Regions from separate parts of the Agrobacterium radiobacter genome, predicted to be linked through region 1. Evidence: predicted binding sites of a transcription regulator. Region 1 holds the regulator's gene; the other holds the start of a gene.
What was found. Region 1 encodes PhoB, which activates phosphate uptake and scavenging genes when phosphate is short. Its sites were predicted from a motif close to TGTCATNNANCTGTCAT; they were not measured.
Positions count from the first base shown of each region.

Region 2: MRBLRC7O_RS04265 (bifunctional 2',3'-cyclic-nucleotide 2'-phosphodiesterase/3'-nucleotidase) is a predicted target of PhoB. The motif match lies at 4,955-4,971, and genes of this name have one in related genera.

Region 1 is NZ_JBEGHX010000001.1:112,170-127,023, reverse strand. It holds gene MRBLRC7O_RS00610 (glycosyltransferase) at 1-663, shown strand, start outside; gene MRBLRC7O_RS00605 (hypothetical protein) at 876-1,169, opposite strand; gene aqpZ (aquaporin Z) at 1,222-1,947, opposite strand; gene MRBLRC7O_RS00595 (RNA 2'-phosphotransferase) at 2,101-2,649, opposite strand; tRNA gene MRBLRC7O_RS00590 (tRNA-Gly) at 2,708-2,781, opposite strand; gene MRBLRC7O_RS00585 (2'-deoxycytidine 5'-triphosphate deaminase) at 2,837-3,934, opposite strand; SAM riboswitch at 4,008-4,086, shown strand; gene MRBLRC7O_RS00580 (O-succinylhomoserine sulfhydrylase) at 4,130-5,314, shown strand; gene apaG (Co2+/Mg2+ efflux facilitator ApaG/CorD) at 5,548-5,940, shown strand; gene MRBLRC7O_RS00570 (Hsp33 family molecular chaperone) at 5,994-6,983, opposite strand; gene argF (ornithine carbamoyltransferase) at 7,223-8,140, opposite strand; gene MRBLRC7O_RS00560 (aspartate aminotransferase family protein) at 8,197-9,396, opposite strand; gene MRBLRC7O_RS00555 (GcrA family cell cycle regulator) at 9,828-10,361, shown strand; gene phoB (phosphate regulon transcriptional regulator PhoB) at 10,677-11,360, opposite strand; gene phoU (phosphate signaling complex protein PhoU) at 11,391-12,116, opposite strand; gene pstB (phosphate ABC transporter ATP-binding protein PstB) at 12,213-13,028, opposite strand; gene pstA (phosphate ABC transporter permease PstA) at 13,043-14,365, opposite strand; gene pstC (phosphate ABC transporter permease subunit PstC) at 14,362-14,854, opposite strand, start outside.
Region 2 is NZ_JBEGHX010000001.1:859,410-874,263, forward strand. It holds gene MRBLRC7O_RS04250 (GGDEF domain-containing protein) at 1-1,073, shown strand, start outside; gene MRBLRC7O_RS04255 (FMN-dependent NADH-azoreductase) at 1,107-1,724, opposite strand; gene MRBLRC7O_RS04260 (LysR family transcriptional regulator) at 1,874-2,842, shown strand; gene MRBLRC7O_RS04265 (bifunctional 2',3'-cyclic-nucleotide 2'-phosphodiesterase/3'-nucleotidase) at 2,887-4,875, opposite strand; gene MRBLRC7O_RS04270 (PilZ domain-containing protein) at 5,091-5,426, opposite strand; gene MRBLRC7O_RS04275 (DUF1203 domain-containing protein) at 5,525-5,992, opposite strand; gene MRBLRC7O_RS04280 (DUF4344 domain-containing metallopeptidase) at 6,156-7,040, shown strand; gene sseA (3-mercaptopyruvate sulfurtransferase) at 7,100-8,521, opposite strand; gene MRBLRC7O_RS04290 (alanyl-tRNA editing protein) at 8,538-9,275, opposite strand; gene MRBLRC7O_RS04295 (cysteine synthase A) at 9,288-10,325, opposite strand; gene MRBLRC7O_RS04300 (cryptochrome/photolyase family protein) at 10,448-11,887, opposite strand; gene MRBLRC7O_RS04305 (DUF982 domain-containing protein) at 12,077-12,346, shown strand; gene MRBLRC7O_RS04310 (methylated-DNA--[protein]-cysteine S-methyltransferase) at 12,482-13,039, shown strand; gene MRBLRC7O_RS04315 (TIGR02594 family protein) at 13,153-13,596, shown strand; gene MRBLRC7O_RS04320 (hypothetical protein) at 13,655-13,894, opposite strand; gene MRBLRC7O_RS04325 (DUF2934 domain-containing protein) at 14,065-14,469, shown strand; tRNA gene MRBLRC7O_RS04330 (tRNA-Asn) at 14,571-14,645, opposite strand; gene MRBLRC7O_RS04335 (hypothetical protein) at 14,822-14,854, shown strand, end outside.

The DNA of each region.
Region 1 (14,854 bases):
GGCTTGCCGCTGCCGCTTGGCGGCACCTCCAATCATTTCCGGACCGCCGTGCTGCGGCGGGCCGGCGCCTGGGATCCCTATAATGTAACTGAGGACGCCGATCTCGGACTCAGGCTGCATCGGCTCGGTTATCGTTGCGGCGTCATCCGACGACAGACGCTGGAGGACGCGCCGACCTCGCTACCCGTGTGGCTGAACCAGCGAACACGCTGGTACAAGGGTTGGCTGCAAAGCTGGCTGGTGATGACCCGTGCGCCTTTTGCGACCGCGCGCGACATGGGATGGTTTGCCTATATGGTTTTTCAGCTGCTGATCGGTGGCATGCTTCTGTCGTCGCTTGCCCATCCCCTGCTCTTCGTTTCCCTGGCATTCATGACTATCGCCATCCGGGAAAACGGTGCTGATCTGCTACTCACCTGGCAAGGTCTGCTGTTTTTTATCGATGTGCTGAATATCGCCGGGAGCTACACGATCTTCGTGCTGATGGGCCGAAGCAGAATGATCGCCTATGAAAGACGACATGTCGGAAGGCGATGGCTGGCGATGCCCGCATATTGGCTGATATTATCAGTCGCGGCCTGGCGGGCCGTGGTGGAGCTCAAAACCAAACCCTTCACATGGAACAAGACACCACACGCGCCGGTCGTCAAAAAAACCGACTGACCCGGCATTTTCGAAAACAGTCAAAATAGTTTTGGTGCTTCTTTCGGCCAACCGCGGCGACGCTTCATGGTTTCAGCGACATGCTGTTATCCGCAAAGCCGCTTCAGGCCTTGCATTACCGGTGTCATCAATAATAGAAGCTAATGCCTTGCCGAACGAAGCTCCTCCTTCGGCAAGGTCCGTCATTTCATCCTGAAGGCGACCGAACCGCTCTACTTGGCAACGAGCTTGTTCTTGATCAGGCCGACGATGATCTGCACGATCAGACCACCGACACCGCCGCCAACGAGCTGACCGGCAAGAGCGCCGATATCCACGCCGCCAGCTGCTGCACCTCCGGCCGCGCCAAGCAGCGATCCGAGCACGGTTCCGCCGCCGAGGCCGCCAATGGCGCCGGCAATCAGGTTGCCGAGCGAACCAAGATCGGAGTCCTTCACTATCTTTCCACCGGCCGTGCCGCCTACCGCACCGCCAACGATTTGGGCCAATATCGAAGCAAGATCCATGTCATCCTCCTCAGTCGTTTCCTCGACCATTCGAGGAAACAAAGCCTCTTATTCATGTCTGCGCAGGTTGAACCGAACCGGTGTGGCCGGCCTTCTCTTCCTCGCCGAAAATTTTCCAGATCACGGCCCCGATGGCGCCGCCAAGGATCGGAGCGAGCCAGAACAGCCAGAGCTGCTGCAGCGCCCATCCGCCGACGAACAGCGCCTGTCCTGTCGAGCGGGCCGGATTGACGGATGTGTTGGTGACCGGAATGGAAATCAGATGAATAAGGGTAAGGGCAAGACCGATGGCGATCGGCGCGAAGCCGGCCGGAACCCTGCCATGCGTCGACCCCAGAATGACGATAAGGAAAAATGCCGTCAGAATGACTTCGATCAGCAGCGCCGATACGACAGAATATCCGCCCGGCGAATGTTCGCCATAACCATTGGCGGCAAAACCGCCAATGTCAGCCCCTGCCTTGCCGGTGAGGATGACATAAAGCGCCGCAGCCGCGACGATCGCCCCCAGAACCTGCGCCACGATATAAGGCACGAGGCTTGCCGCCGGGAATTTACCGGCAACCGTGAGGCCAACTGAAACAGCCGGATTGAAGTGACCGCCTGAAATGCCGCCAACCGCGTAGGCCATGGTCAGAACGGTCAGACCAAAAGCGAAAGCGACACCAAGGAAGCCGATGCCGAGTTCGGGAAAGGCGGCGGCAAAAACCGCGCTGCCGCATCCTCCGAACACGAGCCAAAAGGTTCCCAGAAATTCCGAAAGAAGTTTGCGACTCATAACACTTTCCCTATGTTACGACTGCATCAACTATTACGTGCAATTTAATCGTAGTCAAGCTAAATTGTGTACTACTCCCAAAAGCCGGCTCCACGACGATCCGGCCAAGACCGTATCCCACCATTTCAGGCTGTTCCGCGGAAAATAGTGGCTTCAGCCCACCTCTTCCGGCAGCCCCGGAAGAGAGCCCGGCTCTATCTCATTCCTGAGCCAGACACCATTTTTGGCCTGAAAGAAACGATGGCCTCCCTGATGCAGCGCCAGGGCGGAGATCGTCAGAATAACAGGTTTTCCGTGCCTTTCTCCAACTCTTCTCGCTGTTTCTTTATCAGCGGAGAGATGGACATATTGCCGGTTCTGCGGGAGCAATCCCTTTTCCCTGATGCTGCCGAGAAAACGGGTGGCTGTGCCGTGATAGAGCAAAACGGGTAGCTTTACAGGCTCGAGACCGAGATCCACCACCACCGAATGGCCCTGATTGGCCCGGATGAATTGCCCATCGGCAGAAATGGCGAACCGCTTCTTGTCGCTGGTATCGACAATCTCAAGCAGCAACTCATGCGTAAGGGGAATATCGGCTCTTGCTATCAACTCGTCGATATTGGCCCACCCTTCCGCGTCGAGTTCGATACTGATCGCATCCGGTTTGTGACGAAGGACATAGCTTAGAAATTTACTGATCTCGCTGAGGGACTGCGCCATCGGGATGCTGCTTTCTCTTATGACCTTTAATATTCCGGCACATGGATCGCGGCATCGCTGGAGCGGGTGAAGGGAATCGAACCCTCGTATTCAGCTTGGGAAGCTGCTGCTCTACCATTGAGCTACACCCGCGCGCGCATAAGACATCGGATAGTTCGCAGCGGGTGTCAAGCACCCGCCGGTTTCGTTATTCGGTGCGAAAATGCTTGGAAAGCTTCAGCCCCTGGGCCTGATAGTTGGAGCCGAGGCCGCTGCCATAGAGGCCTTCCGGTTTCTGCAGCATGTGCTCGTAAACAAGCCGGCCAACGATCTGCCCGTGTTCCAGAATGAAGGGCACCTCGTGGCTGCGCACTTCGAGCACGGCGCGGCTGCCGGTGCCGCCCGCCTGCGCATGGCCGAAGCCCGGATCGAAGAAGCCGGCGTAATGCACACGGAACTCGCCCACCAACGGGTCGAAGGGCGTCATTTCAGCCGCGTAAAGCGGCGGAACGTGGACAGCTTCGCGTGAGACGAGAATATAGAATTCATCCGGGTCGAGGATCAATTCGGCGCGGCCGCGTGCGTAGAGCGGTTCCCAGAAATCGAGAACGTCGTGCTGGGCCTTCTTGTCGACATCCACCACCGCCGTGTGATGTTTGCCGCGATAACCGATCAGCCCGTTTTCACCGAAACCCTTGAGGTCGATCGAAAGCGCGATGCCGCCGCCGGTCACGTTGGGCGTGTCGCTTGCGACCAGCATTTCCGTCTCGTGCAGCTTCAGCAGTTCACTTTCATTGAGCAGCGAATGGCCAATGCGGAAGCGGATCTGCGACAGGCGTGAGCCGCGGCGCACCACGATGGGGAATGTGCGCGGGCTGATTTCCAGATAGAGCGGGCCGACATAACCGGCCGGTATCTTGTCGAATTCCTGCGCATTATCGGTCATCACGCGGGTGAAGATATCGAGACGGCCGGTCGAGCTTTTCGGATTGGCCGAGGCAGACATGTCCGCCGGCAGCGCAAGGCTTTCCATCAAGGGAACGATATAAACGCAACCGGTTTCTAGCACCGCGCCCTGGGTGAGGTCGATCTCGTGCAGGCTGAGACGATTGAGCTTGTCGAGGACGTGGGTTCCGGGGCCGGGCATAAAGCTGGCGCGCACGCGATAGGCCTTCGAGCCGAGCCTGAGATCAAGGCTGGCAGGCTGCACCTGATCAGCATCGAGATCGGCCTCGCTCTTCAGCTTGCCGCCTGCAAACAGCGCCTTGATCGCGCCATCCGCCAAAATGCCCGTGGTTCTCGTCATGGTCATCATTCCTTTTTACGGCGACAAAACCAAAAGGAAAGCATTGACGCAAGCCGGTAACGGCAGTATGGCAAGCTTATCCCGTGGTGATTTGGCCGGTCGGCTTGCAGCCACGTTAAACAAGTGGCTAAAAAGACCGGGTGCTAGGAACCGGTCTGCTTTTGCGGCCGGTTTTTTTGTTTTGAAGGTGATCACATGAGCAATAAATGGCGCCCGGCAACCCAGCTCGTTCACGGCGGTACGCTACGCTCCCCTTACGGTGAAACGTCGGAAGCGATCTATCTGACCCAGGGTTTCGTATACGAAAACTCCGAAGCCGCCGAAGCGCGCTTCAAGGGTGAAACGGACGGGTTCATCTACGCCCGTTATGCGAGCCCTACCAACGACATGTTCGAAAAGCGCATGTGCCTGCTGGAAGGCGCTGAAGACGCCCGCGCACTTGCGTCGGGCATGGCCGCCGTCACCGCCGCCATCATGTGCCAGCTGCGCGCCGGCGACCATATCGTTGCTGCCCGCGCCCTTTTCGGCTCCTGCCGCTGGGTGGTCGAAACGCTCGCGCCGAAATACGGCATCGAATGCACGCTGATCGACGGTCGCGATCTCGGCAATTGGGAAAAGGCGATCCAGCCCAACACCAAGCTGTTCTTCCTCGAAAGCCCGACCAATCCGACGCTCGAAGTGGTGGATATTGCCGGCGTGGCGAAGCTCGCCAACCAGATCGGCGCCAAGGTAGTGGTCGACAACGTCTTTGCGACGCCGCTTTTCCAGAAGCCGCTCGAACTCGGCGCCCATATCGTTGTTTATTCGGCCACCAAACATATTGACGGCCAGGGCCGCTGCCTCGGCGGCGTGATCCTTTCTGACAAGAAGTGGATCGAAGAAGAGCTGCAGGATTATTTCCGCCATACCGGCCCGGCCATGTCGCCGTTCAATGCCTGGACGCTTCTGAAAGGCATCGAGACCCTGCCGCTGCGTGTGAAGCAGCAGACGGCCAATGCCGGCAAAATCGCCGATTTTCTCGCCGATAACGGCAAGGTCGCCAAGGTCATCTATCCCGGCCGCGCCGACCATCCGCAGGCCGACATCATCGCACGGCAGATGTCCGGCGGCTCGACGCTGGTGGCTTTCGAACTGAAGGGTGGCAAGGAAGCGGCCTTCAAGCTGCAGAACGCGCTTGAGATCGTGAAGATTTCCAACAACCTCGGCGACGCCAAGAGCCTTATCACCCATCCCGGCACGACGACGCACAAGAACCTCTCCGACGAGGCGCGTGCTGAACTCGGTATTTCCGGCGGCACCCTGCGCCTTTCCTGCGGCATCGAGGATACCGACGATCTGCTGGAAGATCTGGTGAAGGGTCTGGCGGCCGTTTCGGCTTGAAAATTCAATCGGCAAATCGCCATGGCCTGACCGCGTGTCGGGCCATGGTTCGCCGGTGCGGTCCGAAAAGACCCTATCAGGCAACCAATATTTACCTTTCCCGTTATCCCTAACGATGGAAAGCAGCGCAACAGGAGATGCCCCCTGCCCGTCAAGTCATTCATTTTCTTGACGATAGCCAGAACCTATAGTGTAGGATGTGGCGGCAGGCATAATATCGAGGTGTGGCGCGTATGTATCGTGCTCTGACAAGGGATATCGAGGTAACGGTCGACCCGTATTATCTCGAGGAACAATCCGACCCGGATGACGATCGTTACGTCTGGGGCTACAAAGTCGTGATCGCGAACAACTCCGATATTCCGGTAACCCTCGTCAATCGCTATTGGCACATCACCGATCAGAACGGACAGGTCGATGAGGTCTATGGGCCTGGCGTCGTGGGTGAGAAGCCACATCTTAAACCCGGCGACAGCTACGAATACTCTTCGGGTTGCCCGCTGGACACACCCTCGGGCCTGATGTTCGGGCATTATGAAATGGAAACGGAAAATGGCGAGGTGTTCAACGTCACCATACCCGCCTTTTCGCTGGATTCACCGGGCCTGATGCGGGTTCTGAACTAACCACTCGCCCGGCAATGAAAAAGCCGCACCCTTTGTGGGGCACGGCTTTCTATTCAGGCATTTTCAAATTCGCTGACATCGTAGCGATAGGTGGTGGAGCAGAACTCGCAGGTCACGGCAATGGCCCCGTCTTCCTCGCTCGCCTTGATCTCTTCGGCGGTGAAGCCTGACAGCACACCCTTGATCTTGTCCCGCGAGCAGCTGCAACGGTCGAAAACTGCCTGCGGATCATAGATGCGCACGCCGCTCTCATGGAAAAGCCTGAAGAGCAGGCGTTCCACCGGCACCTGCGGATCGGTCAGCTCGTCGGTATCCACCGTGTTCAACAGCGTGACGGCTTCCATCCAGGCATCATCCTCCTGCACCTCGTGACCGCTTTCATCGCCGTCGCCGCCATGCAGGTCGCGCATACGCAGCCGCTCGGGCGCCTGCGGCAGGAACTGCGCGATAACGCCGCCCGCACGCCAGCCATGACGCGGCTTGCCTTCGCCATCACGGTCGAAGAACTCGGCAACGCCCAGCCGCACGCGGGTGGGCAGCTGTTCCGACTGACGGAAATAAACCCCGGCAATGTCTTCCAGCGACGAGCCATCGAGCGGCACGATGCCCTGATAAGGCTGCATGCCCACGCCCTGATCGATCGTGAAGGCCAGAATGCCGGTGCCGAGCAATTGCTCCGGTGAGGTTGCGCCTTCCGCAATCGCCGCGGCCAGCCGCTCCTCGTCGAAACGGGCGTAAGCGCGCATGCTTTCAGGCGCGGTAAAATCCGCGACCAGCAGGTCGACCGGGCCGTCGCCCTTGGTCTGGAGGGTCAGCTTGCCGGAAAACTTGAGCGACGTGCCGATCAGCGCCGTCAGAACAGTCGCTTCCGCCAGCAGGCGGGCGACCGCGGCAGGATAATCGTGCCGCTCGAGAATGGCATTCAGCAGCGGCCCAACCTGTACGGCGCGGCCGCGCACATCCAGACCTTCGACCTGAAAGGGCACAACCTTGTCGTCGCCAGCAAAATCGAGATCGTCCAGTTCAACCGTTACATTTGCCATGTCATACTCCTTGGCGCAGCCGTGGCGCCGCTACCGTCCAAAAGTCCGGCTTTTAAAATGTGCTTTTTCCGCTTGTCGCACAGAGACCCGGGAAGAGAAACCGCTTCCGGGAAAAACGTGCAAATCGTGATGATGGCCCGCCAGCAAAACCGACGAGCCTCTTCGAAGTCCCACAGATGGTAATCTATGCGGGCAAGTTCAAGCACCCGGCGTGACGCGTGTCAGGCCGGGGGAATTGCTCAGATGGCGCCCATGCACCAGGCGATGATGGACTTCTGCGCGTGGAGGCGGTTTTCCGCCTCGTCGAAGACCACCGATTGCGGACCGTCGATCACGGCATCCGTCACTTCTTCACCGCGATGGGCCGGCAGGCAATGCATGAACAGCGCGTCTTTTTCCGCCTTGGCCATCAGGGCTTCGTTGACTTGATAGGGCTGGAAGATGTTGTGGCCGCGCGCCTTGTGTTCCTGGTTCATGGAAACCCAGGTATCGGTGACGACGCAATCGGCCCCGGCCACGGCCTTGTCGGCATCGTGGCACAACATGATTTCGCCGCCATTGTTGCGGGCCCAGTTCAGGAACTTGTCATGGGGTTCGGAACCCATCGGCACCGCCATTGTCATGCGGTAACCGAAGCGGGCCGAGCCTTCCACGAAGGAATGCAGGACGTTGTTGCCGTCACCCGTCCACGCAATGGTCTTGCCTTTGACCGGGCCGCGATGTTCCTCGAAGGTCATGATGTCAGCCATGATCTGGCAGGGATGCGTGTCGTCAGTCAGGGCGTTGATAACCGGCACGGTTGCGTGCTCGGCAAGCTCCAGCAGGCGCGAATGATCCGTCGTGCGGATCATGATGGCGTCGACATAACGCGACAGCACCTTGGCCGTATCGCCGATCGTTTCGGCACGACCGAGCTGCATTTCAGTACCAGAGAGGAAAAGCGTCTCGCCACCAAGCTGGCGCATGCCGACATCAAAGGAGACGCGGGTGCGGGTGGAGGGCTTTTCGAAGATCATTGCCAGCATCTTGCCGGCAAGCGGCTTTTCCGCCGTTCCGGCCTTGGTTGCGGCCTTGCGCGCGCGGGCATCGTCGAGAATTGCCCGCAGGTCCTGCGAGCTGACGGCCGACAGGTCAAGAAAATGTTTAGGTGAAGCCATTTCAAACGTCCCATGCTCGCGAGCCTCCGGGAAGAGGCCCGCCCTTTATTGTTTCCTCAGGCGATTTTTGCCTGTTTCGCTGTCAGGGAAGCGGCGGCCGCTTCCACGCGTGCCAGCCCCTCACGGGCTTCTTCCGCCGTGGTAACGAGCGGCGGCAGGAGACGGATGACGTTGTCGCCCGCGGGCACGCCGAGCAGATGCTCGCCGCGCATGGCCTGCAGCAGTTCGCCCGACGGGACCTTCGCCTTGATGCCGAGAAGCAGGCCTTCGCCGCGAATTTCCTCGATGACATCAGGATAACGATCCTTCAGCGAAGCAAGGCCCTGGCGGAAGACCAGCGCGACATCACGGACCTTCTCCAGAAAGCCCTCGGAGAGGACGACATCGAGCACGGCATTGCCCACAGCCATGGCCAGCGGGTTGCCGCCATAGGTGGTGCCGTGCACGCCCGCCGTCATGCCGGAAGCGGCATCCGCCGTCGCAAGGCATGCGCCGAGCGGGAAACCGCCGCCGATACCCTTGGCCACCGCCATGATATCGGGCGCGACACCCGTCTGCTCATAGGCAAACAGCTTGCCCGTGCGGCCGACGCCGGTCTGGACCTCATCGAAAATCAGCAGCATGCCATGCTCATCGCAGAGCGACCGCAGCAGCTGCAGGAATTCCTTGCTGGGCGCACGGATGCCGCCCTCGCCCTGAATGGGCTCGATCAGAAGTGCAGCCGTCTCGGCCGTGATGGCGGCTTTCAGCGCATCAACGTCACCGAAGGGCACCTGGTCGAAACCTTCGACCTTGGGACCGAAACCTTCGAGATATTTCTGCTGGCCGCCGGCGGCGATCGTTGCCAGCGTACGCCCATGAAAGGCGCCTTCGAAGGTGATGATCCGGAACTTTTCCGGATGCCCCTTGGAATAATGATAACGTCGCGCGGTCTTGATCGCGCATTCCAGCGCTTCCGCACCGGAATTGGTGAAGAAGACCTTGTCTGCGAAGGTCGCTTCCGTCAGGCGCTTGGCGAGCTTTTCCTGGCCCGGCACTTCATAAAGGTTTGAGACGTGCCAGACCTTCTCGGCCTGGGTCTTGATCGCTTCCACGAGGTGCGGATGGGCGTGGCCCAGCGAATTGACCGCTACGCCGGCCGCAAAATCCAGATATCGTTCGCCGCTCTCCGTGAACAGCCAGACGCCCTCGCCTCGCTCGAAGCGCAGGGGGGCTCTTGCAAACGTATCGAACAATGGCGCGGCGGCTTCGGCCATGGCTGTATCACTCCTTGCGCAGATGCGCTGTCAGACGGTTGTCAATAGGCTCTGGGGGTTATCCCTCGCCTGAAAATCAAAAATGCCGCCTCGCGGCGGCAGGGGCACTATTGTCACTTCGCCTGCCGATGTCAACAAAAGTCCGTATTTCCCGGGCTTCTCAAGCCCTAGTAGGTGGCGGCCTGCGAGGCCCAAGGTGTTGCCTTTCAGACTCAACTCGCCAGCAAGTTGGGGAAAACCGGAAAATCGATTCGAGATGAATCCCGCGACTCTTGCCACGGAGTCTGCGTGGCACTAGGTTAATCGCTAATTACTAGACTGCATTGCGGCGGAACTAGTCACCAAAAATCCGGCAGAAACCACGCTCGCGGCACGCCCGCGAGACGGAGAAGGATTCTGCCGACATTATACGCGACGAGCGGAGAAGCGGCATGAACTGGACAGACGAACGAGTCGAGAAACTCAAGAAATTATGGTCCGAGGGCCTTAGCGCCAGCCAGATTGCAGCGCAGCTCGGCGGCGTCAGCCGTAATGCCGTGATCGGCAAGGTCCATCGCCTCAATCTGCCGGGACGCGTCAAGGCTGGCGGTCCGGTCACTTCGGCGCGCTCTGCGCCCAAGCGCACCGCTGCACCTGCCCCACGCGCGACAACCTTTGCAGGCCGCGTCAATGCAGCGCCGGCGCGGATTCTCACCCGTTCGAACGCGGCAACCGCGCTGAATGAGGAGATCGACATCGAGACCGCACAGGTTCTCGATTACGTTCCTTCCAAAAACGTGGTCTCGCCGATTTCCCGTCGCCTGACGCTGACGGAACTGACGGAGCGCACCTGCAAGTGGCCGGTCGGCGATCCGCTGAAGGATGATTTCCATTTCTGCGGTTGTGAAGCGCTGGAATCTTCGCCCTATTGCAAGTTCCATGCGAAACTCGCCTATCAGCCGGTAAGCGAGCGCCGCAAGGCTTGAGTGTTGCGGCACGCATTCGACACTCAAAAACTACGGGCCTTCGGGCCCGTTTTTTTATGACAAAATTCAGGCGGTTCCGGGGGTCAACTCACGGGCGAAGCGCCGAACCCTATCCTCCATCGCTGTCGAACCCGACCCACAATCCCGATTGAGCGGGCGGGATTTCAGCCAATTGTCCGTCATCCCATCAAGAAGGATGAAGCCGTCGTGGTTGGGGACGTCCAAAAACCGAAAGGCCCGACACCATTCCGGTTTCGGGCCTTTCGGTTTTTGGCGGGATGTTGCCCCGAGTGTAACTCGTCGGTCGAGTCTTGCTCAGGCTTCCATCGAATATCCGGCGCCGCGCACGGTACGGATGACATCCTGCATATGCGAAAAATTGAGCGCTTTGCGCAGGCGCCCGACATGCACGTCGACGGTGCGCTCATCCACATAGATATCGTGACCCCACACGCCATCCAGCAATTGCGAGCGGGAGAAAACCCGGCCTGGAGAGGTCATCAGGAATTCCAGCAGGCGGAACTCCGTCGGGCCGAGGCGCACTTCGCGGCTCTTGCGGTGAACGCGATGGGTCTCGCGATCCAGCTCGATATCACCGCACTTCAGCACCGAGGAGAGAACCTCGGGACGGGCCCGGCGCAGCATGGCCTTGACCCGGGCCATGAGTTCCGGTGTCGAAAACGGCTTGACGACATAGTCGTCGGCGCCGGTGGCAAGGCCGCGAACCCGTTCGCTTTCTTCGCCGCGCGCCGTCAGCATGATGATGGGCAGGCGTTCTGTTTCCGGCCGCATTCTGAGCCGACGGCACAGTTCGATACCGGAAACGCCGGGAAGCATCCAATCCAGGATAAGAAGGTCCGGAATACGTTCCTGCAGCCTGATTTCTGCTTCGTCTCCACGGGGTATCGTGTCGACGTCATATCCCTCAGCCTCGAGATTGTAACGAAGGAGGACGCTCAGCGCTTCCTCGTCTTCCACAACTGCAATCTTGGGCACCATATGCTAACTCCGCAAGCCGCTGCTCGTCTGTTACTCGGTCACCGAACCGAGCGTGTTGGAACTGTCGTCCTTCGGACGCTCACCTTCCGGCTGGCTGCCGGTGGTCATGTAATAGATCGTCTCGGCGATATTGGTGGCGTGGTCGCCGATACGCTCGATGTTCTTGGCGCAGAACAGAAGATGCGTGCAGGTGGTGATGTTGCGCGGATCTTCCATCATGTAGGTCAGAAGCTCACGGAAGAGCGACGTATACATGGCGTCGATTTCCTCGTCGCGCTCGCGGATGGCATTGGCCTTCTCGGCGGAACGCGTGGAATAGACGTCGAGGACTTCCTTGAGCTGCACCAGCGCAAGCTCCGACAGGTGCTCTATGCCGCGGGCGAGCTTGCGCGGCACACCGGTTCCGGCAACCGCGATCACACGCTTGGCAGTGTTCTTGCCAAGGTCGCCAACGCGTTCAAGGTCGCCGGCGATACGCAGCGTGCCGATGATCTCGCGAAGGTCGGCCGCCATCGGCTGGCGTCTGGCGATGGTGACGATGGCCTTGTCGCCGATCTCGCGCTCGGAATGATCGAGGATCGCGTCATCGGAAATGACCTTCTGAGCGAGCGCGGCGTCGGAATTGACGAGCGCACGCACGGCATCGGCACACATCTGTTCCGCGAGACCGCCCATTTCGGCGATGCGGCGCGTCAGGAATTTCAGTTCGTCGTCATAGGCCGACAGGATATGCGAATGGGTCGTTGTCTGTGTCATGGTCTAGTCCTCCGGCTTGGCCTGCATGCGCGTACCCGGAAGCGGGCACGGCAGAGGCACCAGTCTTGTTCGGTTTCGATAAAGCGCCGGCCGGGATCAGCCGAAGCGGCCCATGATGTAGTCCTGCGTGCGCTGGTCGTCCGGATTGGTGAACATCTTGTCGGTTTCGTTTTCTTCGACAAGATGACCAAGGTGGAACATGGCCGTGCGCTGGGAAACACGCGCCGCCTGCTGCATGGAGTGCGTAACGATGACGATCGTGTAATTGGTACGCAGCTCGTGAATCAATTCCTCGACCTTGGCGGTCGCGATCGGGTCCAGCGCCGAGCAGGGCTCGTCCATCAGGATCACTTCCGGGCTGACGGCAACCGCGCGCGCGATGCACAGGCGCTGCTGCTGACCGCCGGAAAGGCCGGTGCCGGACTCCAACAGGCGATCCTTCACTTCGTTCCAGAGACCCGCCTTCTGCAGGCTGTGCTCGACGATCTGGTCCATATCCGCCTTGTTGCGGGCAAGGCCGTGGATACGCGGGCCATAGGCGATGTTCTCGTAGATCGACTTCGGGAAGGGGTTCGGCTTCTGGAACACCATGCCGACGCGGGCGCGCAATTCCACAACGTCGATCGCCTGATCGTAGATATCGTCGGTATCGAGCGTGATCTTGCCGGTGACCCGGCAACCGTCGATCGTGTCGTTCATACGGTTCAGGGTGCGCAGGAAGGTGGATTTACCGCAGCCGGACGGGCCGATAAGCGCGGTCACCGTATTTTCCCGAACGTTGAGGTTCACGTCGTAAAGCGCGCGCTTTTCGCCGTAATAAACCGAAACGTCCTTGCCGATCATCTTGTATGAGACTTCATTCATTTTCTTGTCCAGCGCCTTTTCAACTGCTGCTTCCGACAACATGTTCATTGCTCAATCTCCCTCTACCAGCGCCGCTCGAAGCGGCGACGCAACAGGATTGCGCCAACATTCATGACGATGAGGAACAAAAGCAGGATGATGATAGCGCCGGATGTCCTTTCGACAAAGGCGCGCTCGGCTTCGTTCGCCCACATGTAAATCTGCACCGGCAGGGCCGTGGACGGATCCATCGGCGTCGTCGGGTAATTCGCAACGAATGCCACCATGCCGATCAGGAGCAGCGGCGCCGTTTCGCCCAGCGCGTGGGCGAGACCGATGATGGTGCCGGTCAGAATGCCCGGCATGGCGAGCGGCAGCACATGGTGGAAGATCGTCTGCATCTTGGAAGCGCCGAGGCCGAGGGCTGCGGCGCGGATAGACGGCGGCACGGCTTTCAGGGCAGCGCGGGTCGCGATGATGATCGTCGGCAGGGTCATCAGCGTCAGGACAAGACCGCCGACCAGCGAAGCCGAGCGCGGAAAGCCCATGAAGTTGATGAAGACGGAGAGGCCGAGCAGACCGTAAACGATCGAAGGAACAGCCGCGAGATTGTTGATATTCACCTCGATAAGATCCGTCAGACGGTTCTTCGGGGCGAATTCCTCGAGATAGATCGAGGCCGCAACGCCGATCGGCAATGACAGCACCAGCACGATCAGCATCATGTAGAAGGAACCGATCAGCGCCACGCCGACACCCGCCGCTTCCGGACGGCTCGAAGCGCCGTTGACGAAAATGCCGGTGTTGAAATGTTTGCCGAGCTGGCCGCTTTCGGCGAGCTGGTTCATCCAGCCGAGCTGCTGGTTCGAGATACGGCGATTGGCTTCATCGGCGGTCATATCGACCTGGCCCTTGAAGGCGCTGTCGACGTCGCCCGAGGCCAGAAGCGTGACCGTGCGCGTGGTGCCGATGACGGCGGGATCGGCGACGACGATGTCGCGAAGCTGCGTGCGCACGCTGTCGGAGATCAAGAGGTTGACGGCACGAAGACCGGCGCGGTCCGTCGGCGCAACACCAAGGACCTTGGCGACCGCGTCACGGGCAACAACGGGATAATTGGCCGTCATCAGCTTCGCCGGATTGGTGGCGCGCTCATTTTTCGGATCGATGATCTGTTCGGAAAACTCGACCGGAACGGTGATCATCGTCTGCTGGAAGGCAGTGTAACCCTTGGAAACCACCGAGAAAAGCAGCAGGAAGAGAAAGATGAGGCCGAAGGAAATCGCTGCCATGCCGTAAGCACGGAAGCGGCGTTCGGCGGCATAACGGCGCTTGATGCCGATATCACGGCGCGTGGCCCTGTTCGCGGCGTTCGCGCCGGCTGCGGGAGAGACGATGTCGGTCATTCATATTGCTCCCGGTATTTGCGCACGATGTAAAGCGCGTAGATATTCAGGCAAAGCGTGATGGCGAAAAGCGTGATGCCGAGCGCAAAGGCGACCAGCGTCTGCGGCGAGGTGAATTCAAGGTCGCCGGTCAGCTGGCTGACGATCTTGACCGTCACGGTGGTCATGGGCTCGAATGGATTGAGCTGCAGACGGGCCGCAACGCCGGCCGCGAGAACCACGATCATGGTTTCGCCGATGGCGCGCGATGCCGTCATCAGCACAGCGCCGACGATGCCGGGAAGAGCGGCGGGAACGATGACCCTCTTGATGGTTTCGGACCGTGTAGCGCCGAGACCGAGGGAACCGTCACGCAGCGAGCGTGGCACGGCGGTGATGATATCGTCCGACAGCGACGAGACATAGGGGATCAGCATGATGCCCATGACGAAGCCGGCGGTGATGACGCTCTGCGCCTGGATGAAGTTGGCGTAATTACCCGTCGCCAGA
Region 2 (14,854 bases), 750 kb from region 1:
GTTCCTCGATCCTTTTTGCCGGCAAGCTGATGATGATCCTCATGCTCTATATGCGCGAGGATGCTGCGGTGGTGCGCCAGCCGATCTATGGCCTTTTTCTCGGCAACATATTGACCGTCATCATGGCCCAGATCATCCGCTTTCATCAGACGGTGGCGATCGTGCCCGGGCAGTCTGTCAGTACCGGCTTTCTGGACGAGATGGGTGTGCTGATGGTCTGGGGCACCAGTCTGCTTTACATCGACGCCATCGCCATCATCCTGTTTTATGAAAAACTGGGGCGGTATCTGCAGCGCCATATCGTCCTGCGTTTCGGCATCTGCGGTGTCGTCATCCTCAGCCTCGATCAGGCGGGTTTTTACGGTGCGCTGCGACTTCTGTTCAACGCGCCGGTCGATGTGTTTTATGATGGCTGGAAGGCGAAGATGGCGGCCGTCGCGGTCTATTCGCTGCTCTTCGCCATCTATCTGTGGCTGACATCGGCCAAGGGCCGTTTCCTGATACGCCGCAACATTGCGGATGTCTTCAACGATCTGACCTTCCGTGAGCGCTACGAAGAGCTGTTATCTCGCTCCGGACGCGACATGCTGACGGGTGTTTCGGACCGCGCCCGCATGGAGCTCGACGCGCCCTCCATCGTGCTTGACTGCGCCGAGAAGAGGCGGGCGATCAGCGTGCTTATCGTCGATATCGACCATTTCAAGACTGTCAACGATACGTTCGGCCATCTGCGGGGCGATGAAATTCTTCGGGAATTCGCAGCAGTCATGAAGCGGTCGGTTCAACCACATGGCCATCTCTACCGTTTCGGCGGCGAGGAATTTGTGGCCCTGCTTCCGGCGATGACACACGAGGCCGCACTTGCCTTTTCCGAAGGTCTGCGTGCCGCCGTGCTGACGGGTCTGCGCCGGCCCGACGGAACGCCCCTGACTGTCAGTATCGGTGTCGCGACCGGTCTGGAGGATGGGCGAGTATTCCTCGAACTTCTTTCCGAAGCCGACTCGCGGCTCTATGCGGCAAAAAATAACGGCCGGGATCAGGTCCACGGCCGTTACGGAATGTGGGTCGGCTGATACCTTGCCGGTATCAGCCTCCATTCAATTGTCTCAGGCGGCCTGCGCCAGCTCTTCAACCTTGGCTTCGGCGGCGGCCACAGCCTTTTCGACGGCTTCCGGACCAAATGCCAGGCCTTCGACATAGATGACTTCCACATCCGTCATACCCATGAAGCCGAGAACGGTCTTGAGGTAGGGAACGGCATGGTTCATCGATACGGCCGGGCCTTCGGAATAAACGCCGGCGGCGGCCAGCACGATGTAGACCTTCTTGCCGGTGGCAAGGCCAACCGGGCCGGTTTCGGTGTATTTGAAGGTCTGGCCGGCGCGGGCGACGTTGTCGATCCACGACTTCAGGCCGGAATAGATGTTGAAGTTGATGAGGCCGGTGCCGATGACGACCGTGTCGGCTGCAAGAAGCTCTGTAACCAGCTTGTCGGAATAATCGGCGGCAACCGCTTCTTCGGCGGTGCGCTGGTCGGCCGGCTTGCGGATCGCTGCGGTCTTGACGGTGTCGAGGTGCGGGATCGGGTCAGCGGCGAGATCGCGGTGGACAAGGGTGTTGGAAGCCGACTTGGCCTTCAGCTTGTTTGCGAGCTCACCCGAAAACTTGTTGGAAACCGATTCGTCGCCACGCGGGCTGGAGGTGATGAGCAGAATGTTGGACATGGTCTTTCCTTGCATAAGCGATGAATTGACGGGCGCCTTGGGAGGGCGGGAGAGCACGATGCCCTTCCTTTGCGCTCTATATGAAAAATTACTGCCATCAAGAAAACTGTGATAATATGGAAGCAATCTATCGATGAAATGGATGGAACATGGACGCGAACCCGACGCTCGACCAATTGCAGGTGTTTTTGACGGTTGCCGAGACCGGCAGCTTTTCCGCTGCGTCACGGGCGCTCAATCGCGCGCAGTCGGTGGTCAGCTACACGATTGCCAATCTCGAGGCGCAGCTTGAAGTCACGCTGTTTGAGCGCAGCGGCGTGCGCCAGCCGAAACTGACGGATGAGGGCCGCGCCATGCTTGAGGATGCAAGGCGCATCGTCGCCGGCCTGCAGGAGATGCGCGCCCGCGCCAAAGGGTTGAAGCAGGGGCTTGAGGCGGAACTCTCGGTCGCCATCAGTACCATGGTGCCAGCGGAGGCCGTGGTGGCCGTGCTGCGCGATTTTCGCACACAGTTCCCGACCGTCACCCTCAGCCTCAATGTCGGCGAATTGGGCATGGTCATGGATATGGTGCTCTCCCGCAAGGCAGGCATCGGCATCGGCGGGGCGATGCTGCGCCAGGATGATGAGCTCGTTGTCGAAAAGGTGGGCCATTCCTTCATGTTGCCCGTCGTCGCGTCGGATCACCCGCTGGCGCAGATCGAGCGGCCTCTGGTTCTCGCAGACGTGCGCGAGGAGGTCCAGCTTGTTGTCACCGATGCATCGGGCCTCACCAAGGGCCGCGATTTCAATGTTCTCTCTTACAAGACATGGCGGGTCAGCGACATCGCCACGAAATACCAGCTCATCAAGGGTGGTCTTGGCTGGGGCGGTCTGCCCGCATCGATCGTGCGCAATGATCTGACCAATGGCAGCCTGAAAGCGCTTGAGCTGGAGGCCTATGAGCAGGGCGAATATCCGCTCTTTGCGCTGCGGCGGGTGGATTCACCGGCAGGCCCCGCAGGCCAGTGGCTTGCCGAAGCATTTCAGCAGCGCCTGTCTGCCTGCCCGAACCACAAGGGTTTCAACGGGATGCTTGCGGCCAGCAAGCAGAGGACCATTGCTGTCGCCGCTGAGTGACAGTCTCGCCCTCCCGGCCGGTTTCAGCCGGGAGGGCGAAGCTTTTAGAGAACCAGACGGAACTTCGCGAAACCTTCCGCGCCGTCACCGGCATCCTCGATTTTCGCGCCCTTGATATCTGCCGCATAGTGGCGGCCCTTGGGGCCGGTCTCGAAGATCGCCGTGGTATTGGCGACAGGCGCGAAGGACCAGTTGGCATCCGCAGACGGGTTGATGGTGCCCTGATCGATGATATAGCGCACGATCACGTCGCGGTTGGTATCGGGCGCCACGAAGATCACCTTGTCGCCGGCGATATCGGGGAATTTGCCGCCGCCGCTTGCCCGGTAATTATTGGTGGCGACCACGAATTTCTGCTCGGGATCGATCGGCTTGCCTTCAAATTGCAGGTTGACGATGCGGTTGCTATCAGGGTTGACGGCCTTGCCGTCCTTGTCGAATTTCGCCGGTTTGGAAATGTCGATCTGATAGGTCACACCGTCGATGACATCGAAATTATAGGACGGGAAATCCGCGTTCAGCAGCGGCGCATCCTTTGCGCCGGCCTCAACCGTGTTGAACATGCCGGCCGACATTTCCAGCCAGTTCTTCACCTGCGCGCCGTTGATCAGCACCGCCTGCACCGTGTTGGGGTAGAGATAGAGATCGGCGACGTTCTTGATGGCGATGTCACCGGCGGGGACATCGGTGTAATAATCCGCGCCGCCGCGGCCGCCCGACTTGAAGGGTGCTGCTGCCGAAAGCACGGGCAGATCCTTGTATTGTCCTTCCTTCAGCATGTCCTTGATATACCAGGTCTGGGCATTGGAAACGATCTGCACGGATGGATCGTCCGCTACCAGTGCGAAATAGGAATAGAGCGGCGCGGAGGTTTTACCGACCGGACGGCGCACATAGGCAAGTGCCGCCTCATGATCGGCCTTGGCGGCGGCGAGGACTTCCGCTTTATCCGTGAAATCGGCGACGACCTTGCGGTTTTCGTCACGATGATAGATCGGCCGGGCCTCGGAGGTGAAGTCGACGATCTTCCAGCTTTTGCCGTCCTTTTCAAGCAGCAGGTCGATGAGGCCCATATGCGAGCCCCAGAAACCGGCCATCACCGCCGGCTTGCCCATCAGCGTGCCCTTGACCGCATCCGCACCCTCAATGCCGTCCCAGGTCTTCGGACCGGGGAAAACGAGATGCTGGTGGCCGGTGAAGATGGCGTCGACGCCTTCGACGGCAGCCAGATAAAGCGAGGCGTTTTCCATGCGCTCCGTCTGGCCCTTGCCGTCGATGCCGGAATGGGAAAGGGCGATGATGATATCGGCGCCTTCTTCCTTCATGACAGGCACCCAGGCTTTCGCAGCCTCGACGATGTCACGCGTCTGCGCCTTGCCCTCGAGGTTCTTGGAATCCCACATCATGATCTGCGGCGGCACGAAGCCGATGATGCCGACCTTGACCGGGCTCGTCACGCCGCCGCCGTCGCGGATCTGCTTTTCCAGAATGACATAGGGCTTGAAGAACAGCTCGTCGTTTTTCGGATCGGAAGCAAGCTGGCCCTTGGTGAGGTTGGCGCAGACGTAAGGGAAACCCGCGCCGGCCAGCGTGTTCGACATATAGTCGAGGCCGTAATTGAATTCGTGGTTGCCGAGCGTGCCGCAATCATAACCCAGCACATTCATGGCATTGATCACGGGGTGCTTGTCGCCGGCCTTCATGCCGCGCTCATAGGCGATATAGTCGCCGAGCGGATTGCCCTGCAGGAAGTCGCCATTGTCCACCAGCATCGAGTTACCAGCTTCGGCGCGGATGGTGTCGATGATCGAGGCGGTGCGGGCGAGCCCCATCGTGTCGTTCGGCTTGTCGGCGTAATAATCATAGGGAAAGACATGAACATGGATGTCAGTCGTTTCCATGATGCGCAGATGCGCCTGGTTGGTCGCTGCGCGCGCAGCAAAAGGGTGCAGCAGCACCAGCGCCGAGGAGGCCGCGATGCCGCCCAGAAGCGAACGCCGGGTGATGGGGTGGAGAGCGAGAAGCGACGACATGGGAACTCCTTCGAATGAAGCTTGCTCTGTCATGAAAAACGACAGGGTAGAAGCAATCGCAGAGGAGTCCATCACCAAAATGACAGGCCCGTGACGGATGGGCCTGTTTTCAACCGTTTGATAAATTTTTTGTCGCGGCAGCGCGGCGCGGGTGTCGCCGTACCGGAGAATGCACATCGTCCGCCCTGCGCATTCCTCTTCGCTGGACTAACGGATCAGCGGGCGAGGGTCGGTTTCACGTCTTCATGGAAGAAGCGGAAATAGGAGGAGAGCTGCGCCAGCGTGTTGGTGGAAAGCTTGAGCTGCAGGCCGAGGCGGTTCATGTGCTGCCACTGCACGACGCCTTCGATGAAGCCCAGATCCTCACTCTGCACCTTGACCCGGCTGCCCTTGGCGGCGGCGAAAGGCCCGTCCAGTTCGAGCGCCATCCCCGTCGCCGAAAGATCGACCACGCGTCCCCTGGTCGACTGGCTGAAATAATGCACGGTCGCAAAAATTCTGGTTTTGCTGCGGGGCGCAGTCCGGGTCGCCATATTGAGGTTATTTGTCATGTTGCTGCTCAAATCAATTGTTTCCGATACCATGCATCATGGCGCAAAAAGCTTGAGAGCCGTTTAGTTCTTCTCTTAAAATTGCAGGTAATTGCCGATTATGCTGTGTCGATACGGCACTGATAGCAATTATTACGGGCGGATCGCACATGGACATAAGCGACATCCGCGCGCTCCAGAAGGCGCCGTGCGCGCGACACGATCTCGCCCGTCGCCGTCACCGCGCCGGTGCCGTAGACGATGCGGTCATCGGCTCCATAACCCCGCACGATGTAATCCGGGCTGTCCAGCATCGGCGGGACAGCCTGTGTCTGGGGATAGCGCTCACAGGCCTCGGCATGCAGAAAAACCGGTCCCGTTTCCGCATAAGGCTGTAGCGAGGGGAAAGGCCGGTAGGCGAGGATCAGCATCCCGTCGCCTTCGCCGATCTGGCGAAGGCAGTGGCGGCAGGGCATGCCGCCTGGAGAAACGGCTTTTTCCGGCGGATTGCCATAGGCGTCGGCGGCTCCCGCCCGGAAGGCCTCGGCTTCCTTAGCCGGCATTGCGGTAAAAACGAGATCGGTCATGTCGGGGCCTCCTGGGTTGGGATCGGCGTTGCTTCTTTGCAGCTATGGTCCCGAAACGGATCACTATCCACCCGATTCTTGACAGGCGATGCAACTAGCCCATTGCGTGACTCGTTAGCTTCGGGAATCAGTGACGCTCCTCGTTCCCGGAAGGTCTGATTTTATGTTCCGTCGTTTTCTGGCCGCCGTTCCGCTGGCTTTCGTATCGTTGACGGCTCCGATGCAGGCCGAGGCGCAGGTCGCCTCCGGTCTCGACGGCCTGTCCGACGATCAGCTTCAGCAGGCGGTCAATTTCGTTATCGGCAACGCGATCTTCTCGCTTTATCACGAAGGCGCACGCATGCTGATCTCGGATTTCGGGACAGCGGACACGGCAAGTGTTCAGGCCCCGGCCGATCAGCTGGCCGGCACGCTCATCCTTCAGGCCAATGAGGAATGGCTCGACACCGCGCTCGTCAACGCCACCGACAGCTGGTATCTCGCACGTGAGACGGAGACCCTGCCGGAGCACGAGGCTCCGGTCTTTTCCGCGCTGGTGCCCGACAGGAGCCGCGACCGCAACATGGCCTGCCTGATGGTCGGTCGCGACAAGGATGGTTATGGCGATCTGGCTGCCATGATGGGGCTCAACAATGCCGAGTTCGACAAATGCGCCGCCGCCTATCCCGGCGTTGCGTCGGCCTGGGAGAATTTTCTGAGCACCCACCGCAGCCAGACGCCATCCAGATTTGCCGTCAGCTATGTGCCGCCGCGTGATCCAGAACTTGAGCCCTATGCCATCATGGTCAAGGAATCGAAGATTCTCGATCTCATCAGCCGCAGCTTTGGCGGCTATGGCCTGAAGGGAGACGTCAAGCTGACGGCCAGGTCCTGCGGCCGCCCCGATGTCTACTGGTCAGCCGAAAAGCGCGAAATCACCTATTGCTACGAGCTTGGTAAATTCCAGGCGGAGTTGATTGCCGATCATCTGCTGAACACGGTCACGGAAGACAAGGGGGCCGCCGGCGGCCATATTCCGACGGCGGTCAATCTCGAACGGGAAATCTGAGGTAGATTGCCGGACGCTGGTGATCTGGCCTCCTGAACGGGGAGGAGGCCAGCCACCCCTCAATTGCGCATCGAGATTTCCAGAAGTTCCGTATCGGCGAGCGGCTCCACCCAGGCTTCATAGGTGCCGACGGGCGAAAAGCCCATCATCTGGTAAAGCTGCAACGCGCGCGGATGGTCGAGCGTATTGGTGGTCACCGTCACCCGCTGCGGATTGTCCTGCCAGGCGGCATAAAGCGCCTGCAGGAGGAACCACTTGCCGACACCGGCACCGATCGCCTCTTCGAGCAGGCCGAAATAGGACAGCTCTGTCACCTCGTCGCTCGCCTTGTTCAGTTCGAAGAAACCGGCGGGCGCACCGTTCATATAAAGGACCGTGACGCTGTTTTTTGGATCGCGCAGGATGGCGGAAAGCTCCGCATCGCTCATGCGCATGCGCTTTTGCCAGTGCCAGCGTTTCCCCACCCGCCAGTAGAGATAACGGTAGAAATGCAGGGGAATATTGTTGACCCGCATCAGCGCCGTCTGGATGTTGACGGGGATAGGCAGGCTGACCTTCGGCGGCGCGGTCATTTCGAGCTGCGTCACATGCGCCTTCAGCGGCCCATGCGATACCACGGGAACAGGCTCGGCGGGGCCGGTAACAATAGGCGTATCTTCCAGTCCGCCCCATTCCGACCAGGAACCATCATAGAGCGAATTGTCCTGATGGCCGAGCGATTCAAGCGCCAGCGTAATGACGGCGGCGGTGACGCCCGAGCCGCAGCTCGTCACCACCGGCTTCGTAAGGTCGATGCCGGCATCGGTCACCATCTTGCGGATGGCGGTGAGGTCCTTGAAATGACCGTTCTCGGAAAAGGCGGTCGCGGGCAGGCTGCGCGCGCCGGGCATATGGCCGGAACGCATGCCGGCACGCGGCTCGGCCTCGTCGCCGGTGAAGCGGCCTGCGCCGCGAGCATCGGCGATCTGCTTTTCACCGCTGTCGACGATGCCGCGCATCGTTGACAGCGACGTCACGCGCTTTTCGTTGAAATCGGGTGTGAAGGTTGCGGGTTCGATTTCCGGCGTGCCGGTTTCGAGCGGCCGGCCCTCGCGCTTCCAGCCGTCCAGTCCGCCATCCAGCACATAGGCCTTGCGCACGCCCATCACCCGCAGCATCCACCAGACGCGCGGTGCGGAAAAGAAACCGGGGCCGTCATAGACCACGATCGTGTCGGTATCGCTGAGCCCGAGCTCGCCAGCCTGTTCGGCAAAGAACTCCGGCGAGGGCAGGGAATGCGGCAGGCCGGTCGTATGATCGGCGATCTTGTCCTGATCGAAGAACACGGCGCCGGGCAGGTGACCGGCCGCATATTCTTCCGCGCCGTTGCGTTTATGCGCCGGCAGATACCACGAGGCATCAACGAGACGAAACCCGGCCGTGCCGAGTTGTTTTTCCACCCAGTCCGCCGAAACGACGAAACGGCTCTTATCCGTGCTCACGATGTCTCTCCTGATTTCAGGCAGCAGCTTCAGGCGCGCCGAAACGAATGCGGAACCGCCTGTTCTCCTTGCCCTTTTTTTCTATCTTGGCAATGTGAATATCGCCCACTTCCTGCGTTTCGGAAACATGGGTGCCGCCGCAGGGCTGGCTGTCGATGGCAGAATTTTCGCCGATGCAGACAAGGCTGACCCGGCCGAGGCCCATTGGCGGGCGAACATTCTTGGATTTGACGATGCCCGGATTGGCCTGCAGCTCCTCGTCGGTAATCCATTGCAGGAAGACGGGATGGTTGGCTTTCACCAGGTCCATCAGCTTTGCCGTGACCTCATCCTTGTCGATGGTCTCCGACATATCGAAATCGACACGCGATTCGTCCTCGCCGACGGCAGCTCCGGTGATCGGCCATTGGCAGACAACGGACAGAAGGTGGCAGGCGGTATGCATGCGCATCAGCTTGTAACGGCGTGGCCAGTCTACATGCAGGGTCAGCTTTTCGCCGATCTCGGGGGAAGGCTGGCCTTCGAGCGGCACATGGACAATCACGCTTTTGTCGGCACCGTTTTTGGTGATGCCGAGTTCGATGCGCGACCCGTCTGCCCGCTCGAGAAAGCCGCTATCGCCCGGCTGGCCGCCGGAGGTGGCGTAAAAGCAGGTCTGATCCAGCTCTATGCCGCCATCCTCATGCACCGCCGTGACGATCGCTTCTGCGGTGGAAAGATAAAAATCGTCACGGAACAGGGCATTCACAGGCATTTCGGCATGTCCTCAAACGGTTTCGTACGGAACCGCAATCTCGCTTTTCGTCGCCAGCCACTGTGGAACCGGAAGTCCCTTGGAACGCAGGAAATCCGGATTGAAGAGCTTCGACTGGTAACGATTGCCGTAGTCGCACAATATCGTCACGATTGTATGCCCCGGACCGAGCTCGCGGGCAAGGCGGATTGCGCCGGCAATGTTGATGCCGGAGGAGCCGCCGAGGCACAGACCCTCTTTGGTGACCAGATCGAACAGCACCGGCAGGGCTTCCGCATCCGAAATGCGATAGGAGAAATCCGGCGTGAAACCTTCCAGATTGGCGGTGATGCGCCCCTGTCCGATGCCCTCGGTGATGGAGGAACCTTCCGACTTCAGCACGCCGTGCTTGTAAAATTCGTAAAGGGCGGCGCCTTCGGGATCGGCAAGGCCGATCTTGATGTCAGGATTGAAATCGCGCAGGCCATCGGCAACGCCCGCAAGTGTTCCGCCGGAACCGACCGAGCATATGAAACCATCGACCTTGCCATCCGTCTGGTCCCAGATTTCAGGAGCGGTCGTTTCGATATGGGCCTGACGGTTGGCGATATTGTCGAACTGGTTGGCCCAGATCGCGCCGTTCTCGTCGGTCGCGGCAAGCTGTTTTGCCAGCCGCCCGGAGACCTTTACGTAATTGTTCGGGTTGGAATAGGGGGCTGCCGGAACCTCGACCAGCTTCGCGCCAAGAAGTTTCAGCGCGTCCTTCTTTTCCTGGCTCTGCGTCTCGGGAATGACGATGACCGTCTTGTAGCCGAGCGCATTGGCGACCAGCGACAGGCCGATGCCGGTATTGCCCGCCGTGCCTTCCACAATAGTGCCACCCGGCCGCAACTGCCCGCGCCGTTCGGCGTCGCGGATGATGTAGAGCGCGGCGCGATCCTTCACCGACTGGCCGGGATTGAGGAACTCCGCCTTGCCGAGGATTTCACACCCCGTCGCTTCAGAGGCGGCTTTCAGACGGATGAGCGGCGTATTGCCGATGGCACTGAGCGCAGAGGAGTGAATGGTCATGATTGAGCCTTCTTGTCTGAGCGGAAATTAGGTGCCGTTATGTCCCGTTACAACCGCTTCAAGGCAAGAAATTATCTTCCCGGCTTTGGCTTAGCCACGCAAAATTTTGCCGATACCCAATTTTATGCGTTTTTCTTGACTTCGGCATAGGCGGCAAGCGCTCTTTCCCGCGCCTTTCCATGGTCGACGATCGGCAGCGGATAGGTCTTGCCAAGCTCGATGCCCGCCTTCTTCAAGACCTCTTTGGGCGCCTCGAACGGCTTGTGGATGTATTTCCGGTCGAGCTTTTCAAGCTCCGGCACGAAGCGGCGCACATAGTTGCCATCGGCGTCGAATTTCTCGCCCTGCAGGATGGGGTTGAAAATGCGGAAAAACGGCGAGGCGTCCGCGCCTGAACCCGCCACCCATTGCCAGTTGGCGGCATTTGAGGCCGGGTCGGCATCAACAAGCGTATCGCGGAACCATTTCTCGCCCTTCCGCCAATCGATCAGCAGATGTTTGATGAGGAAGGAGGCAACGATCATGCGCACCCGGTTATGCATGGTGCCGTGTTTCCACAATTGCCGCATGCCGGCATCCACGATCGGATAACCGGTCATGCCGCGCGTCCAGGCCTTGAAGGATGTCTCGTCGTCCCGCCAGCCGAAGGCGTCGAAACTCTCGTTCCAGTTCTTCTCGTCCAACTCAGGGAAATGAAACAGCAGGTGATAGCAGAACTCCCGCCAGACGATTTCCTTGCGGAAACGGCTGATATCGTTTGAGGCGATATGCCGGGAAAGTCCCTTCGTCGCGTGCCAGACGGTGGCGGGTGATATTTCACCCAGGGCCAGATGCGGCGAGAGCATGGAGGTTGCGTCCTTTGCCGGAAAATCGCGACCTTCTTCATAGCCTTTCAGGGCGCCATCGATGAAATCATCGAGTTTCTCCTGCGCGCCGCCCTCGCCGGGAGCCCAGATGTCGCTGAAGTGTTTCGCCCAGTCTGGTTTAGTGGGCAAGAGCTTCCAATCGGAGAGCTTCTCAGATTCCAGCCATGCCTTCGGCGCTTTCAGGCTCTTCGGCGCGTCCGCCGGCGCATGCGGCTCCTCGCCGCCCTCCAGCGCCCGCCAGAAGGGCGTATAGACCCGGTAGGGACCGCCGGATTTCGTCTGCAGCCGGGATGGCTCGTGCAGCAGGTGCCCGGAAAAACTGCGAACCGTCAGGCCATCGTCGCGCAGCTTCTGCTTCAGCGCCTTGTCTGTCGCCATGCCTGCCGGATCGTAACGGCGGTTCCAGAATACTGCGTCAGCGCCGGTTTCGGATATCAGCTGGCGCAGCGTCTCGCCGGCGTCGCCGCTTGCAAGAACAAGGCGACCGCCGATTTTTTCCAGCGCGGCGGAAAGGCAGGCGAGGGAGTGGTGAAGCCACCATTCCTGCGCGCCGCCGAGCGGGCCGCAGGATTTTTCCCTGACATAGACGGGGATGACGGGGCCGCCATGCTCCACGGCGGCAAGCAGGGCAAGATTGTCCGAAAGGCGCAGGTCCTTGCGGAACCAGACGATGGCGGGGGAGGCTGTTGTCGGCATGAAAGGACCCGGTTCACTTCCGCTTGAACGAGTGTTGAGACGCTTTGTTCCGCAAATCGGCTAGAATGGAAAGATGGAGGTACATGGTTTCTCGAGGGTTATTTTTTCGCCCTTGAAACCGCTGATGAAGGGAACCAACTGGAGGGGCCGGCGTTTGTCGCGGGTTAATAGAGCATGGAAGTGCAATCAATGTTGCTGAACGACGTTAAGTGGGAAAAGCCGGTTACCATCTCCCTTGAAAACGGTGCTCCCCGGATTTTCAATGGCGTTTACGAAGCCTTCGATTTTCTTCAGCACGAATGGCCCGAACGTGGCGACAAGGCGCATGAACAGGCGCTGCGTCTGTGCCGCGCCTCGCTGATGGGCGATGTGGCGGGAGAAATCGCCCGCACGGCCTTCGTTGCCGCCAGCCGGCAGGCGCAATGCCTTGTCGAAGAGCAGGGCAAAATCGCATCCTGAGCGGATTTTCAGGACTGACGTGTAAAAGGCCACCCGCCAAAAACGGGTGGCCTTGTTTGTTGAGAGGCAGGAAACGGGTTGTTTCGAATGCGGGATATGGCATCGTGCATGCGAAAAGGCGAATGAGTGACGGCAATGAGCAACAACTACGGCTATATTGTTTTTCCGACGGCCCTCGGCCATTGCGGCCTTGCCTGGGCGGGGCGCGGTATCGCGCGTCTGCAATTGCCCAGCCCTGACGCCGGTGAGACCGAAAAACTTCTCCAGAAGCGCCTGCCATCCGCCTGCATTGCCGTTCCGGAAACACGCACGCGTGAGGTGATTGCAATGATCACCCGTTATTTCGGCGGCGAGCAGATCGATTTTACGACCGTCGAACTCGATCTCGCCGGACAGGAGCGATTTTTCCTCGATGTTTACGCCGTTGCGCGGCAGATCGGCTGGGGCGACACCACGACCTATGGCGGCATCGTAAAGACGCTTGGCCTTGGCATGGAAAAGGCCCGCGATGTTGGTCAGGCCATGGCGAAAAATCCGGTACCGCTGATCATTCCCTGCCACCGGGTTCTCGCTGCCGGCGGCAGGCTTGGCGGCTTCTCCGCACCGGGCGGAACCACCACCAAATTGCGCATGCTGGATCTCGAAAATGCCGGCCGCAGCCGCGCCGATGAGGCGCAGGGCAGCCTGTTCTGAAGCAATGACAGATCAGCGCACATGAATAGGTGTCTGATTTCTGCCCATTTCTCGTCAAATTGTCGCTAAATTGTCACAATACACGGGCGCCCTCTAACATAAGGGCGAGACGTTTGAGAGTATCCGCGTTAATTCTATCCGTTGCCTTGTCTTTTACAGTCGTTGCATCGGCCTCGGCCGGCATGCTGAACCAGGCGGAAAAATACACCGGGCTGCACGAGTCCAAGAACAACAAGAGCCTCAAGAATATTCTTGGCGCAAATCCCCGCAGCACCCCATGGTGCGGCCTTTTCCTGCATGCTGTCGCCAGCAAGGCCGGCCGGCAGTCTCCCAAATCCTATGGATTTGCAAAGTCCTGGACATCCTTCGGTTATGCCGTTCCGGTGGGCCAGGCCAAGCCGGGCGATGTCGTTGTCATTCGCAACGGCCGCGGTTATCACGCCGGCATTTTGAAAAGCATGAGCGGCAAGACCGCCCAGATCCTCGGCGGCAATCAGTCCGGCCGGGTGCAGGTGTCGAACTTCAATCGCAAGGCCATCGTGTCGGTCCGTCGATAAAATCTCCAGACATTCCTTTGATAAAGGCGGGCTTTGACCCGCCTTTTCCATTTTCGGCCTATGGCTGCTCTCTGGTGCCCGGCGCCGCCTCGCGCTGATCGTCGTCCTCAAGGTCCGTAGCGACGATGAAGGCATCCTCATGCTGCCTTGCCGCCTGCCGGCGGGCACGCAGGCTCATGCTCTCGTCCGGGTAAATCTCGCCATCCTTTGCTTTCAGCTCGCTGTCGGTTTCGAAACGCGCGACATCCTCGTCGCGAATATCAAGCGGTTCGGTTTTCGGCTTTTGCGGGGTGTTCATGAAATGGTCTCCTGCGGGTTTCTGCAGGGCAAACGATCCGCGGTCGACAACGGTTCCCTTTCACGCGGAAATGCTCACCCGCGACGAAACCGCGCGGAACAAACTCTGGCTTTTTTTGTTTTTTCAGTGGCACAATCAAAACCGGTGCAACACGAAGAGGGAGGTCCGTTATGAGCCATGACCGCGAAGCCGTAATCCGTGAAAAAGCGCGCGCAATATGGGAGAGGGAAGGAAGACCCGACGGGCATCATGAAAGACACTGGATTGAGGCAGAACGGGAACTTTCCGCAGATGCGGAAGCGGCAAAGTCCAAAAGCGGGAATGGCGTGAAGAAGCCAGGTGCCGCGAAGGCGTCAGCGGAGAAGGGACCTGCGAAGAAGACGCCAGCGAAAAAGGCAGCCTCGGCAAAGGCCAAATCCCCGGCGGTAAAATCGCTTGAGAAGGAGCAGAAATCTGCGGTCAGGAACAAGGACGACGATTTGACCGAGAGCCTTGAGGAGAGTTTTCCGGCAAGTGATCCGCCGGCACTGACCAACGCCACAAGGGCGACGAAACGGGCGATCAAGAAGACCTGACCGTTTGACGGCTGAATAACCGGGAATTCAGGAAAATCCCCGATCCAAATCGAGCGAATTGCAGCGGCACTTCGCTCTTCAAAACATGTTTTTGAGAGAGATGGCTCCCCGGGCCGGATTCGAACCGGCGACCTGTCGATTAACAGTCGAATGCTCTACCGCTGAGCTACCAGGGAACGTGCACCGCTTGGCGCGGTGTGAGCGGGGTAATACAAATGCTTTTCCGATTTGCCAAGCGGTTTTTTCAAAAAAAACGCATTCCTCTTGTTTTATCCCTCCAGAGTCCCGATTTTCCGGGCTTATCGACGGTGAAAAAATTATCCACAGGCCAGATGAAAAAGGGCAGGATGGAATGAAATTCGGTATCGACCACAGAACGCATCGT